DNA from 3 places in the Anaerobacillus sp. ABA4_114 genome. Region 2 is predicted to be linked to each of the others. Evidence: riboswitches for the same ligand, from Rfam matches in the RefSeq annotation. Region 2 holds a riboswitch; each other region holds the start of a gene.
What was found. A riboswitch is a leader RNA that binds a small molecule or an ion and turns the genes downstream of it on or off. The one in region 2 is predicted to bind lysine.
Positions count from the first base shown of each region.

Region 1: another riboswitch for lysine. It lies ahead of ACXAEY_RS04415 (Na+/H+ antiporter NhaC family protein); the one in region 2 lies ahead of ACXAEY_RS06270 (aspartate kinase).
Region 3: another riboswitch for lysine. It lies ahead of lysA (diaminopimelate decarboxylase); the one in region 2 lies ahead of ACXAEY_RS06270 (aspartate kinase).

Region 1 is NZ_JBSWUM010000001.1:905,160-909,516, forward strand. Features, by position in the region: gene ACXAEY_RS04400 (bifunctional metallophosphatase/5'-nucleotidase) at 1-675, shown strand, start outside; gene ACXAEY_RS04405 (YunC family protein) at 750-1,052, shown strand; gene yunB (sporulation protein YunB) at 1,156-1,926, shown strand; lysine riboswitch at 2,003-2,183, shown strand; gene ACXAEY_RS04415 (Na+/H+ antiporter NhaC family protein) at 2,300-3,871, shown strand; gene ACXAEY_RS04420 (sodium-dependent transporter) at 4,104-4,357, shown strand, end outside.
Region 2 is NZ_JBSWUM010000001.1:1,276,301-1,280,657, reverse strand. Features, by position in the region: gene sdhA (succinate dehydrogenase flavoprotein subunit) at 1-32, opposite strand, end outside; gene ACXAEY_RS06280 (succinate dehydrogenase cytochrome b558 subunit) at 117-725, opposite strand; gene ACXAEY_RS06275 (YslB family protein) at 1,006-1,452, shown strand; gene ACXAEY_RS06270 (aspartate kinase) at 1,490-2,725, opposite strand; lysine riboswitch at 2,867-3,054, opposite strand; gene uvrC (excinuclease ABC subunit UvrC) at 3,134-4,357, opposite strand, start outside.
Region 3 is NZ_JBSWUM010000001.1:1,680,913-1,685,269, reverse strand. Features, by position in the region: gene lysA (diaminopimelate decarboxylase) at 71-1,393, opposite strand; lysine riboswitch at 1,499-1,682, opposite strand; gene ACXAEY_RS08440 (spore germination protein) at 1,729-3,222, opposite strand; gene spoVAEA (stage V sporulation protein SpoVABEA) at 3,200-3,784, opposite strand; gene spoVAE (stage V sporulation protein AE) at 3,789-4,139, opposite strand; gene spoVAD (stage V sporulation protein AD) at 4,139-4,357, opposite strand, start outside.

The sequences.
Region 1 (4,357 bases), 370 kb from region 2:
CAGTGCAAATTAGTTGAGGCAGAAGCTTATGCGATTTCTGTGCGTGATCATAAAGAAGATCAAGCGACAAAGGAACAGCTAGATCGATTAGGAGCGAATGCACAAAACTTATTAGACGAGGTCGTGTGTCGCCTCGAACAACCTCTAGAAGCAGAGTGGTTCAGGCGCTCTGTCCTTCCTGACGAGCTCTCTGCTGCTCTTAGAGAATGGTGCAATGCTGATATTGGAATGATCAATTCGGGTATGCTACTTGATGGATTAAGTGAAGGGAAGGTGTCGAGAGAAGACCTTCATCGTATATGTCCACACCCAGTCAATCCATGTAAAGTTATTCTAAAAGGAAGTGAATTACGTGAGATCGTCGCATATGCAATGTCTGACGAACTCGTGCATTTAACGTTTAAAGGATTAGGTTTCAGAGGAGAAGTCATGGGTATCATGGCTTTTGACGGACTCGAAGTGAAAACAGTCGTAATGGATGATGGTCTTCATCACGTAACAGAAATTCTCCATAACGGTCATCAGCTATCTCCAGAAAAAGAATATTCAGTGGCTACGGCGGATATGTTCACCTTCGGAAAATTTTATCCGCAGATGAAGCACGCTAGGAAGAAGTACTACTTACCAGAAATGCTTCGGGATCTTCTTGCATTTAGACTTGAGAACAGATATTAATCTTTGATTGTCAAACATGCCTCCGCGCTCATATAAATAGAATGACAACTTGTGAGTCAGGAGGCGGAGGATACGTGATCAATGTTACACCTATCATGATCGATGGTCATCCATTTACAGCGATTAGCATGAAGCTACCTAAGACCAATTTTCTTGCTGTTACAAATGAAAATGGCTACATCATGTGTGGAGCACTGGATATTGCGTTACTTAATGAAAAGTTAAGTGATCGCAAAATCATTGCAGGCAGAGCTGTTGGTGTAAGGTCAATTGAACAGCTGCTAGAAGCACCACTTGAATCTGTAACGCTTGAAGCAGAGGCAAGGGGCATCAAAGTAGGAACCATCGGAAGAGATGCGATGCTCAAAATGTTATAAGAAAAACCACAGCTTGCGGGCTGTGGTTTTTCTTTAGGGAAAATATGTCCATACTTCTTTCCTTCTTCGCATATACATGTTGAGGAGAAGGGAGGATATTGGCTTGTTCCGAACTCGAAGAAGGTTCATTCGAAAAGGTCCGCTTCCTTTTCGATATGTGTTTGTTATCTCGTTCATTCTATTTATTTTTATGACAGTTCAAGGACTATGGATCGTTGAAAAAGGTATTAAGCCTACTCTTATCGAAATAGCTAGAACAGAAACGAACCGAATCGCAACACTCGCGATCAACCAGGCCATCAACAAAAAAATCGTTGAAGAAGCAGATAGCACAGAAGAGCTGATCAAAAAAGAAACGGTTAACCAAGTAGATATTGTCCAAATTAACCAAAGCGCTGTAAATAAAGTACTTGCTCAATCGACAGACAAAGTGCAAAAGTTCTTAAAGAGCGTTGAAGATAACTCGATCGATTATTGGGCAGAGGAAAATGGGGTCGAGCTTCAAGTTGATGAAGATGTACCATTAAGTAAAGGAATCATCCATAACATTCCGATTGGGCAAGCGTTTAACAATACGTTACTCGCGAACTTTGGACCAAAAGTTCCTGTGAGATTTACAGCGATTGGAGAAGTAAAGTCTGATATCAAACATAACATTCAGCAAGTAGGGATCAACAACACGTGGGTTGATATTCGCGTCCATATCGAAGTGCATGTGAAAATCGTTATTCCATTTGCTACAGATTCAGATGTCGTCACAACGGATATCCCTGTTATTGCAACGTTTATAAAGGGAGATGTGCCGAACTTCTACAATAATGGATCTGGTACAGGATTGCCTGATCCGGCTATCGATATTGGAGGAATGGAATAAATTGTGTTTGCATAGCACTTAGAACTAAGCTATAATAACGAATTGTATTAAACTAAATAATGTTCCTTATCTTATACGATGAGGTAGAGGAGCAGATACTCATAAGTACGTGTTGGGAGAATGACATCTATGATCAGCATCGAAAGGGAGATCTGCCGAAGCAGAAATAATCGTCACATTATTTTTGTTGGGGCGACATTGAATAAATGTCGAACTGTCATTATGAGGCTTACTTATAATGGAGAACTACTGATCGGGATGGACACTTGACATTGTAACCGCAAAACGGGCAATGATAGGACCATATCCTTTCATTGGCCGTTTTTTTGTTTATCCAAAAGTAGTGAACCATAACTTGAAAAGGATGGTGAATATGGAAAATACGATTTATTCGATTATTCCGCCGCTCATCGCATTATTGATGGTAGTGGCAACCAGGAAGGTATTGCCTTCACTAGGGGTGGGAATTATCCTTGGTGCGTTGATGATCAACGACTGGAGTATTGGTGGTTCTATTAAAGAGGTCTATACGATTGTGAAGGGCATTTTTATTTCTGACGGTGGGTTAAATACCTGGAACATGTATATTATTTTCTTCTTACTTCTATTAGGCATGATGACTGCATTTATTTCAATTTCAGGTGGTAGCCGAGCGTTCGGTGAGTGGGCAATGAAACGTGTGAAAACGCGCACTGGTGCTCAGATCGTTACTGCAGTCTTTGGAGTTATAATTTTTATCGATGATTACTTCAATTCTCTAGCGGTTGGGAATGTTAGTCGTCCTATTACAGACAGGCACAAAGTTTCGAGAGCCAAGCTTTCTTACATCATCGATTCAACTGCTGCCCCGATGTGTATCATTTCCCCTATTTCTAGCTGGGGAGCTTATATTATTGCAATTATAGGTGGTATTCTTACTACACACAGCATCGTTGGTGTTGGTGCTTTAGAAGCTTTCATAAAAATGATTCCTATGAATTTATATGCGATCTTCGCACTTGGAATGGTTTTCTTCGTAAGCTATTTCGATATTAACCTTAAGGCGATGAGAGTTCATGAAAACCGTGCACAAAAAACAGGAGAAGTACTCGACCCTTCAAAAGGTGCTGTACCAGGGGAAACAACTGGCTTACCTGAAAGTGATAAGGGGAAAGTAGCAGATCTTGCTTGGCCAATCATTATGCTGATCGCAGGTACGGTCATCTTTATGATCATCACAGGTATTCAGGCAGTGAGTGGAACGGATGCTGCCGTAACGCCGTTAACGATTTTTGAAAATACGGATGTTGCAGCTTCGTTATTATACGGTGGTTTGATCGGTTTAGGTACGTCTCTAGTGTTCTTCTTCTTTAAGAACATGGGAGGAGCAGCGTTTGGAAAAGGTGTCGTTGAAGGAATCAAATCGATGCTTCCTGCAGTTTACATCCTTCTCTTTGCATGGACGTTGATCGAGATTATCGGAACACTTGGAACAGGTAAATATCTAGCTGGTCTAGTTGATCAGCATATAGCCATCGGTTTTCTTCCAGCAATCTTGTTCTTATTAGCAGGCGTAATGGCATTTGCTACTGGAACATCATGGGGAACATTCGGTATTATGCTTCCGATTGCTGGAGAAATCGCTGCTGCGACAGACCCAACCTATATGCTACCTGTACTAGCCGCTGTACTAGCGGGAGCGGTGTTTGGAGATCACTGCTCGCCGATTTCTGATACAACGATCCTTTCTTCTACAGGCGCGGGAAGCCATCATATCGACCATGTGTTGACACAGCTTCCTTATGCTCTGACTGTAGCTGGAATCGCGCTCGTAGGCTATCTTGTACTTGGGTTTACAGGAAGCTCGATTGCTGGGCTGCTTGCAACAGCAGTAGTTTTTGCGGTTGTTGTCTATATACTAAAAACAAAATACGAAAATCGTACGGTTGAAGCCGTTAACGAATAATCGAACAGGGGGGACCATCCTCCTGTTTTTTTTATGTCATCCTACAAAAAAGGGGTGTTTTTGGCTAATTTTCGAAGTGATTTTACAAATTATCTGAAAGATTGCTTTGACATGGCCAATAGTACTAGATATACTATAAACAAAATAATCAGAATTTAATTAAAAATCTAAACCTTTTTCTGGAAGGAGGAGAACAAGGAGAAGGGTTACAACGTCTAAGGGGGTAATACTAGTGGAAAAAAGAGCTCAGTGGGGAACGAGAGCTGGCTTTATCTTAGCAGCTGTTGGTTCTGCAATCGGACTAGGTAACATTTGGAGGTTTCCAGCCGTTGCATATGACAACGGTGGAGGGGCATTTTTTATACCATATTTATTTGCACTAATAACTGCGGGTATTCCGATTCTTATTTTGGAGTTTACGATTGGCCATAAGTTCAGAGGTTCAGCTCCGCTTTCGTTCTTCAGAATGAATAAAAAGACCGAATG
Region 2 (4,357 bases):
CCTCCGACTACAATAATTTTACCATTACTCATAAGAACGGTTCCCCCTTAATTGCTAGCTCTTACTGAAGGATATGTACCCTTTCAGTATGGTGGTGAAGACAGTTCGTTTGTTGCTTAAACAAATGCGAAAAGCGCGCGTATACCAACGACTGAAAGAGCAAGAAAAATAGCCATTGTTACATATGTCATTGCACGCTGAGATTTCGGTGTTACTGTAAAGCCCCAGCTTACGAAGAAGGACCATAGACCATTCGCAAAGTGGAATACTGTACCAATTACTCCAACGATGTAGAAGATCATCATCCAAGGATTAGCTAGTATGTCCACCATCATCTGATAGTTAACTTCTGCACCCATCGCAGCCTGAATTCTAGTTTGCCATACATGCCAGGTTACGAAAATTAAAACAATTATCCCTGAGATCCGCTGCATATAAAACATCCAATTTCGTAGATAGCCATATCTACTTACGTTATTCTTGGATTGAAATGCGATATAAACACCATAAATCGCATGGAATAATAGCGGTAAGAAAATAACAAAGATTTCAAGGAGATACCTGAATGGTAAAGATTCCATGAAATGAGCAGCTTCGTTAAATGCCTCTGGACCTCTCGTTGCGAAGTGGTTTACTGTTAGATGCTGCGTAACATAGAGTCCCAGCGGAATTACTCCTAGAAGCGAATGCAATTTTCGGCTGACAAAGTCTCGACTTGCGGCCATGTTTTGTGTGTCCCCCTTTTAAGTTGTTAAGCTACCATCTGCCACTGCATATTCTACTATAAAAGCCTTTGCATGCACAGAAATCATCGCTTTCTGTCGATTTATATGTGACATATTCATTGTACTCCCATCATTTAGGAGCGTCAAGAAAACGCGTACATTTTGAGTTTTCTAAATTCCTAGATGAAATTTGCTAGGATATTATTCCTCTCTTTTCCTGTATGTATGGAGGAATCGCTTCCAAACCGTTATAATGATATGAGACGAATTGGAGGAGTTTATGTTTAAAAAGCGCACGAATACCATCGATTATAGTCATGAAGTAACCACAACAGCTTTTGGATATGAGCTTTTTAGAGAAGTTCTTCTTCCTGAGCTATTAGGGACTGAACAAGCGAACATTCTTTATTGGACTGGTAAAGATATCGCGAGAAAATTCCCTCTATCTACGAGAGAAGAAATCGAGCAATTTTTTAAAGATGCAGGATGGGGTGCTCTAACCATCGCACAAGAAAAAAAGAATGAGGTCTCTTACTTACTTCAGTCACCATTAATAGAAGAAAGAAAAAAAACTAGTCGAAATGATTGTTATCAGTTAGAAGCTGGTTTTCTTGCTGAACAATTTCAATACATGCTGCAGTGCATAACGGAAGCTTATGAAACGAGCAAGAAAAACGAAATCCAAATCACAATCAAATGGGATCCGAAAGATAAAATCGAATCATGATTGTAAAAAGGGAGGCCAAGGTGGCCTCCTTATTTTTTTATAACTGCTTAACTGGTGTTCTTTCATCCAACTGGAATTGATCGTGTAATGTCTCGATCGCATAGATCATTTTATCCTCAGGTACGATTGTAGATACCTTAATTTCAGATGTGCTTACCATTTTGATCTCAACATCATGTTCAGCAAGAACTTCAAACATCTGTGCAGCTACACCGGGATTTGAGATCATTCCTGACCCAACGATGGATACTTTCGAAAGTCCAGACTCATAGAAAATGTTTTCATATGGTAGTTTGACTTCAAGGCGACGCAGAACATCTAGCGTTAAATCAAGTGAAGCTGTTTCGATCGAGAACGATATACTCGTCGTATTCTTCTCGCTCGTACTCTGAATGATGATATCTACATTAATTCCATTCGATGCAAGGGATGAAAACAACGATGGAAGTGTTGTGATCTCATTCGGAAGACCAGATATCGTTATTTTTGTCACATTGCTTTCGAACGCAAGCCCTCTCACTACCAAATTCTGTTCCATGGATGCGACCTCCTCAATTATGGTTCCTACTTCGTTTGTAAAACTTGAGCGTACCTCGAGTGGAATATTATAATTCTTCGCGAACTCCACCGCTCTAGGATGAAGAACCCCTGCACCAAGGTTTGCCAATTCGAGCATTTCATCATAAGAAATCGTTGACAGTTTACGCGCGCCTTTTACGTATCTAGGATCAGTTGTATAGACCCCATCTACATCTGTGTATATTTCACATCGCTCTGCTTTCAGTGCAGCCCCGATCGCAACAGCAGTAGTATCAGATCCTCCTCTACCCAATGTCGCGATGTCATCTGTGTCAGAAAGACCCTGGAAGCCAGCAACGATGACGATCTTTCCTTCTGCAAGATGCTGATTCATCCTTTTGGCATCAATATCCAAAATCCTCGCGTTTCCATGGACAGATTCTGTTTTAAGTCCTGCTTGCCACCCTGTAAGTGAGACGGCTTCGTAACCCTTCTCATGAAGCGCCATTGCAAGAAGAGCGGTTGTTACTTGCTCTCCGGTTGTAAGCAGCATGTCTAGTTCTCTTTTGGAGGGATTATTTGTGATGCTTTTTGATAAACCCACTAGTTCATCTGTGGTTTTCCCCATAGCAGAAACAACTGCTACAACTTCATCCCCTGCATCAACTGCTTCAGCAAGCCTCGATGCGACGTTCTTTACTTTTTCGACATCTCCAACAGATGTTCCACCAAATTTCATTACTCGAAGTCCCACTCTCTCCATCCTTTCCACTCTATAACTGTATTTCTCACTCACAACTAGTTTCTTGAATAAGTAATTTAGGCTCTCTATATACAAAAAAACAACAATGAGAAAAACCTCACTGTTGTTTTCATAATTCAAGAAAACGTCCCTGTGTGAGATAGTCCTCCATTCAACCCCCGGGAAGGAATTGAATGACAGCTCTGCACTTCTTCAATGCAGGTCCAGCTTAAGGTGTATAAGCACCTGTTCGCTTCGGCAAATTCCCCTTTCCACCCACGTCAACAAGTCTTATCACTCTCATTGGGTATACTGATGGTTTTTGCGCCTCTACCATCACTTCAATTTATCGAAGTGTGGAACTATTAAATTTTCACTATTATAACGAACTATGAGTTACGCCGCAATACAATTTCGTAATTAATTTTCTTTTTGTTTGAAACGAGCCATCAATTCTTCAGCAACATTCTTCGGTAAACCAGCCTCTTGTAGACCATCTACGCCAGCTTCCTTCATTTTCTTGATCGATCCAAAATAATTTAAGAGTTTCTTTTTACGCTTCTGTCCGATACCTGGGACTTCATCCAAACTAGATTTCAGCATGGATTTTCCACGGAGCTGACGATGGAACGATATCGCAAAACGGTGGACTTCATCTTGAATTCGCTGAAGTAAATAGAACTCCTGACTATTTCTAGGAAGGTAAACATCCTCTGGAGGGTCTCCGATCAATAAGTGGGATGTTCGGTGCTTCTCATCTTTCGTTAACGAACAAACCGGAATATCTAGACCAAGCTCATTTTCTAGAACGTCTTTTGATGCTTGAATCTGAGCGATGCCGCCATCGATAATAATTAAATCTGGGAGTGGTCCATCTTCTTTAAGTAACCTTGTATATCTTCTCCTAACGACCTCTTTCATCGAGCCAACATCGTTTGGACCCTCTACTGTTTTTATCTTGTATTTTCGATATTCATTCTTCTTCGGTTTACCATCTAAAAACACAACCATCGCTGAAACCGGGTTTGTTCCTTGAATATTCGAATTATCGAATGCCTCTATTCGAAGAGGTGCTTCTATTCCTAATTGTTCACCAAGGTTCTCAACCGCATTGATCGTTCTTTTCTCATCTCGCTCAATCAGAGAAAACTTTTCATTGAGTGCGATGTTAGCATTCTTTATCGTCAATTCAACTAGCTCTTTCTTCTTTCCTCTTTTCGGCTGTTGTACTGGGATGTGAAGAAGATCTTCTGCTAATTGAGCATCGATTGTATTAGGTAAAAGGATCTCCTTAGGCTTAGGGTGGTTCTTCTGTAGATAAAACTGACCAAGGTATGTTAAAAAGTCCTCCTCAGGCTCATTATAGAACGGGAAGAGCGAGACATCTCGTTCTATGAGTTTCCCCTGACGGACAAAGAAGACCTGAACACACATCCAGCCTTTATCAAAACTATATCCAAAGATATCACGATCGAGGCCATCGTTTGTTTGAATCGTTTGAGCTTCCATCACTTTTTCAATATGGTACATGAGATCACGGTATTCCTTCGCACGCTCAAAGTCCAGGTTTTCAGAAGCGCTCACCATCTTACGTTCTAAATCCTGTTTGACCTCCTGGTGACCACCATTTAAAAACTTCGTGAT
Region 3 (4,357 bases), 400 kb from region 2:
ACAATTTGCTTAAAAGCTCTTTCATTATAGCATAAGAGATGCATTTACCATATGAATTAACTTTAGGAAACTATTTTGATATAACCATTTTTTTAAAAGGTCTGTCATATTGAATTAAATCTTCATATGATTCTCTTTCAACTACAAGACTTGATTCCCCATCTTCTACAAAAACAACAGCTGGCTTTGGTAGTCGATTGTAATTATTCGCCATCGAATACCCATATGCTCCGGTGGAAAAGACAATCATCACATCTCCTGCGATCGCGCGCTGAAGCTGACAGTCCCAAATCAACATATCACCGGATTCGCAGCACTTTCCTGCGATCGAATACAGGTGATCTTTCGGTTCATTCATTCGATTTACGATCGATGCCTCATACTTTGCGTTATATAAAGCAGGACGAAGATTGTCACTCATCCCCCCATCAACAGCAAGGTAATTCCTTAGTTCCGGAACATTTTTATGAGAGCCAACGGTGTACAATGTAGACCCCGCTTCACCGACAAGAGAGCGGCCAGGTTCAATCCAAATTTCTGGCATCGACATGTTGCTATGCTCGATTTGCTTTTTTACAGCATCCGTCATGGCATCGATGTAGTTCTGAGGAGAGATCGGTTGATCTTCGTGGTTGTAACGAATACCAAACCCGCCACCTAAATTCAGCACCCGGGGCTCATACCCAAACGCTTCATTCCAGCGATGGAGGTAACTATAGATCTTGTCGATCGCCATCACAAATCCTGTCGTTTCAAATATTTGAGAGCCGATATGGCAATGAAGGCCAAGCAGGTGAATGTTACTCATTTTTAACGCTGTATCAATCGCTTGCTCTACTTGACCACTCTGTAAATCGAATCCAAACTTTGAATCTTCTTGACCCGTAAGAATATAGTCATGTGTGTGTGCTTCGATCCCAGGCGTTATTCTTAAGAGCACATTCGTTGAAACCTCTTCTTCTGCTGCTAGCTGTTCGAGTAACGAAAGCTCATAAAAGTTATCGACCACAAAGCAACCAATCCCAGCTTTTAGAGCCATCCTTATTTCACTTTCGCTTTTATTGTTACCATGAAAGTGAATCCGGTCGACTGGAAACCCTGCTTGTAAAGCCGTATATAATTCTCCTCCAGAGACAACATCAAGACTCAACCCTTCTTCTTCCGCTAGTTGAATCATCGCAATACAAGAGAATGCTTTACTCGCATACGCAACCTGATAGTTTAATTGCTTTTTCTCGAAAGCCTCTTTAAATGCTCTTGCTTTCTCTCGAATCAGTGCTACATCATAGACGTACAATGCTGTGCCGTACGTTTTCGCTAGCTGAAACGTATCGACCCCTCCGATTGTATAGTGACCGTTTTCTGAAATTTCTGCTGTGCCAAATAAGTGCACGATATTCTCCCCTCTCGCTTTATTCAGTAAGCGAGCTCCCACTACATAAAAAAAACAAACAGCCAACTTATAGATACATTGGCTGTTTTGCTCCGTATCCCCACGAGTTGGATTAGCTCACCACTGCAGTATAGATAACAGTGACAGTCTGCAGCTTATTCAACTACAGCCCAGCAGAAAAAGGATGGACCTTCTTCCACTTCGGCAATTCGACCTTTCAGATACCATCATCGCAACCCATTATATGCTCAGATATCGTACTCATTCTCATTGCGCCTCTATCCCCATTACATTCAATGAGGTCTATTCTATTAAAAATTAAATTATCACACTTTTTAAGATTCAGCAAGTGGTTCGTCCTCTTGCTTCTTTTTATTTTGAGGCTGCGTAATACTCGGTCTAAGCTTCGTCAATGGCACTGAGACTCTGATTAGAATCTGTAAGAACGCCTTTGCGTTAAATGGGACGAACGGCCACAAATACGGTGTATTGAGCGGGCGTAAACTTATTAAAAACAATATCGTCAAAGTAACGCCGATCATGTAGCCTGGGACTCGGAAGAAATAGACGAGAAACAATAATAAGAGCCGGATCAATTTGTTTGCGATTGCAAGCTCATAGCTTGGGGTCGCATAAGAACCGATTGCCGCGATCGACACATAAAGAATGACCTCTGGTACGAATAGACCAACGTCGATGGCGATTTGTCCAATTAGAACCGCTGCGATTAAGCCCATAGCTGTTGAAAGTGGCGTAGGAGTATGGATGGCGGCCATCCTCAAAGTCTCTATACCGAGTTCGGCTAGTACGATTTGAACGAATATCGGAACATTGGTTTTCTCATTCGGTCCGATGAAATCGATCGTTTTTGGAAGTAGTTCCGGTTCATATACGAATAGTAGCCATAGTGGCAAAAGAAGCAATGCAGCAAGCATACCACCAAATCGTACCCATCTAAGAAACGCTCCCGCTAGAGGTGCTTCTCTGTATTCTTCCGCATGCTGAACGTGATGAAAAAATGTCGTAGGCGTGATGATGACACTCGGTGAAGTATCTACGATGATCAGCACATGACCTTCTAATAAATGAGACGCTGCAACGTCGGGTCTTTCCGTATACCTCACCAGAGGGAATGGATTCCCTGCTTGATGCACCAAAAATTCTTCTATCGCTTTATCAGCCATCGGTAGACCATCGATATTGATCTCTTTTAACTTTTTCGTTACGATTTCGACTAGGTTAGGATTTGCCACATCCTCTATATACGTTATGCAAATATCTGTTTTAGAACGTTCTCCAACTTGCATGATCACATTCCTAAGCTTTCCATCACGTATTCTACGACGTGTTAACGCTGTATTTTCAATGATATTCTCTGTGTACCCATCTCTCGAACCGCGGATGACCTTTTCTGTATCGGGCTCTTGTGGTGTTCTGCCAGGATACTTACGAACGTCAATAATGTATGCCTGTTCTTCGCCTTCCATAAAAACAGCGATTAAGCCTGAGAGAACTTGATCTACGACTTCATCAAAGGTAGTTACTGTCGACACTTGCTGATGTGGCAAGTGATTATGAATCACTTTTTCAAACTGCGCAGTCAGACGATGATGTTCGTCTGTATACATCAATTCACGCATGATTTCTACTATGATAGATGTATCACAGAGTCCTGTACAGTAGTAAAAGTACACTTCTTTGTTTAATATTCTTATTTTCCGAACGCCTACGTCGAAACTCTTCCCAATACCAATCGACTTTTCCATGAACTTTTCATTTTCTTTTATCTTTTTAAAGATTTTTTGTTTATCCTTCGTTGTTGAACTCATCTATTCCACTCCTTTCTAGAAGAATTTGGACCGCTTTCCTCGTAATCGGTGACCCTTTTGACGGATCATCATAACCTGACATCTTACCAATATCACCGACTCCCACAACGATTGGAAGGTCCAATTTATCAAGGATAGATACCGTGTCTCCATCGATTCTCCCGATTTCCATATCAGGAAGCCCGTTTTTATCGACGCCAAAATGGGTAAGCTCCCCAAACCGGTCGATGGAAACATCCACTTTCGTCCATTCAGAAAAATGGGTTCTCGATGCCACAGCGATCGCTCCTAAAACCTCGATATTCGCATCAGAAGCTACGTACTGCATCGCAAGTTCGCCGTACCCTTCACCTTGGTAGCCACTGTCATCAAACATGACAAATACTGGGTCATGAGGGGTTTCAGAAATGAGTGATACGATTTCGTATCCAGCAAGCGGGGTAGGGTTACCAGCCGATTGACTGATACATCTTCCGCCAAGTTCTGAGGCTACTGTTTCAATAGCCTGTTGCGCATATAGATCACCGTCAGTAACAAAAATAACCCTCCGCTTTGTATTCATATCTTCACCCCTTTGGTTTAAACAGTATGGCAACGATAAAACCGAATACGATCGCTGACGAAATACCAGCTGAAGTTAATTGAAAAATCCCCATCCCAATTCCGATAAAGCCGTGTTCTTCACCTTTTTGCATGGCTCCATGGAGCAAAGAATGACCAAAGCTTGTGATCGGAACGGTTGCTCCTGCCCCCGCAAATTCGATCAGCTTATCATAAATTCCAAATCCGTCTAATATCGCACCGGAGACGACGAAGGACGACATAACGTGTGCAGGTGTTAATCTAAAAATGTCTAATAAAAGTTGACCTATCACACAGATAGCTCCTCCGACAGCAAATGCAAGGAAATATTCCATTATTGACCACTTCCTATTCTTTCAAAAACTACAGCATGTGCAATGGCTGGCATGCTTTCTTTCTGTTGAACCATCACGGGACTATGAAGGCACCCTGTTGCAACGACTAAAATCTTGTTGTAGCGCCCTTTTTTCAATAGATCCATAAGATGCCCATACGTTACAACAGCAGAACACGCACATCCACTGCCTCCTGCAAACACTTCTTCTTGATCTGG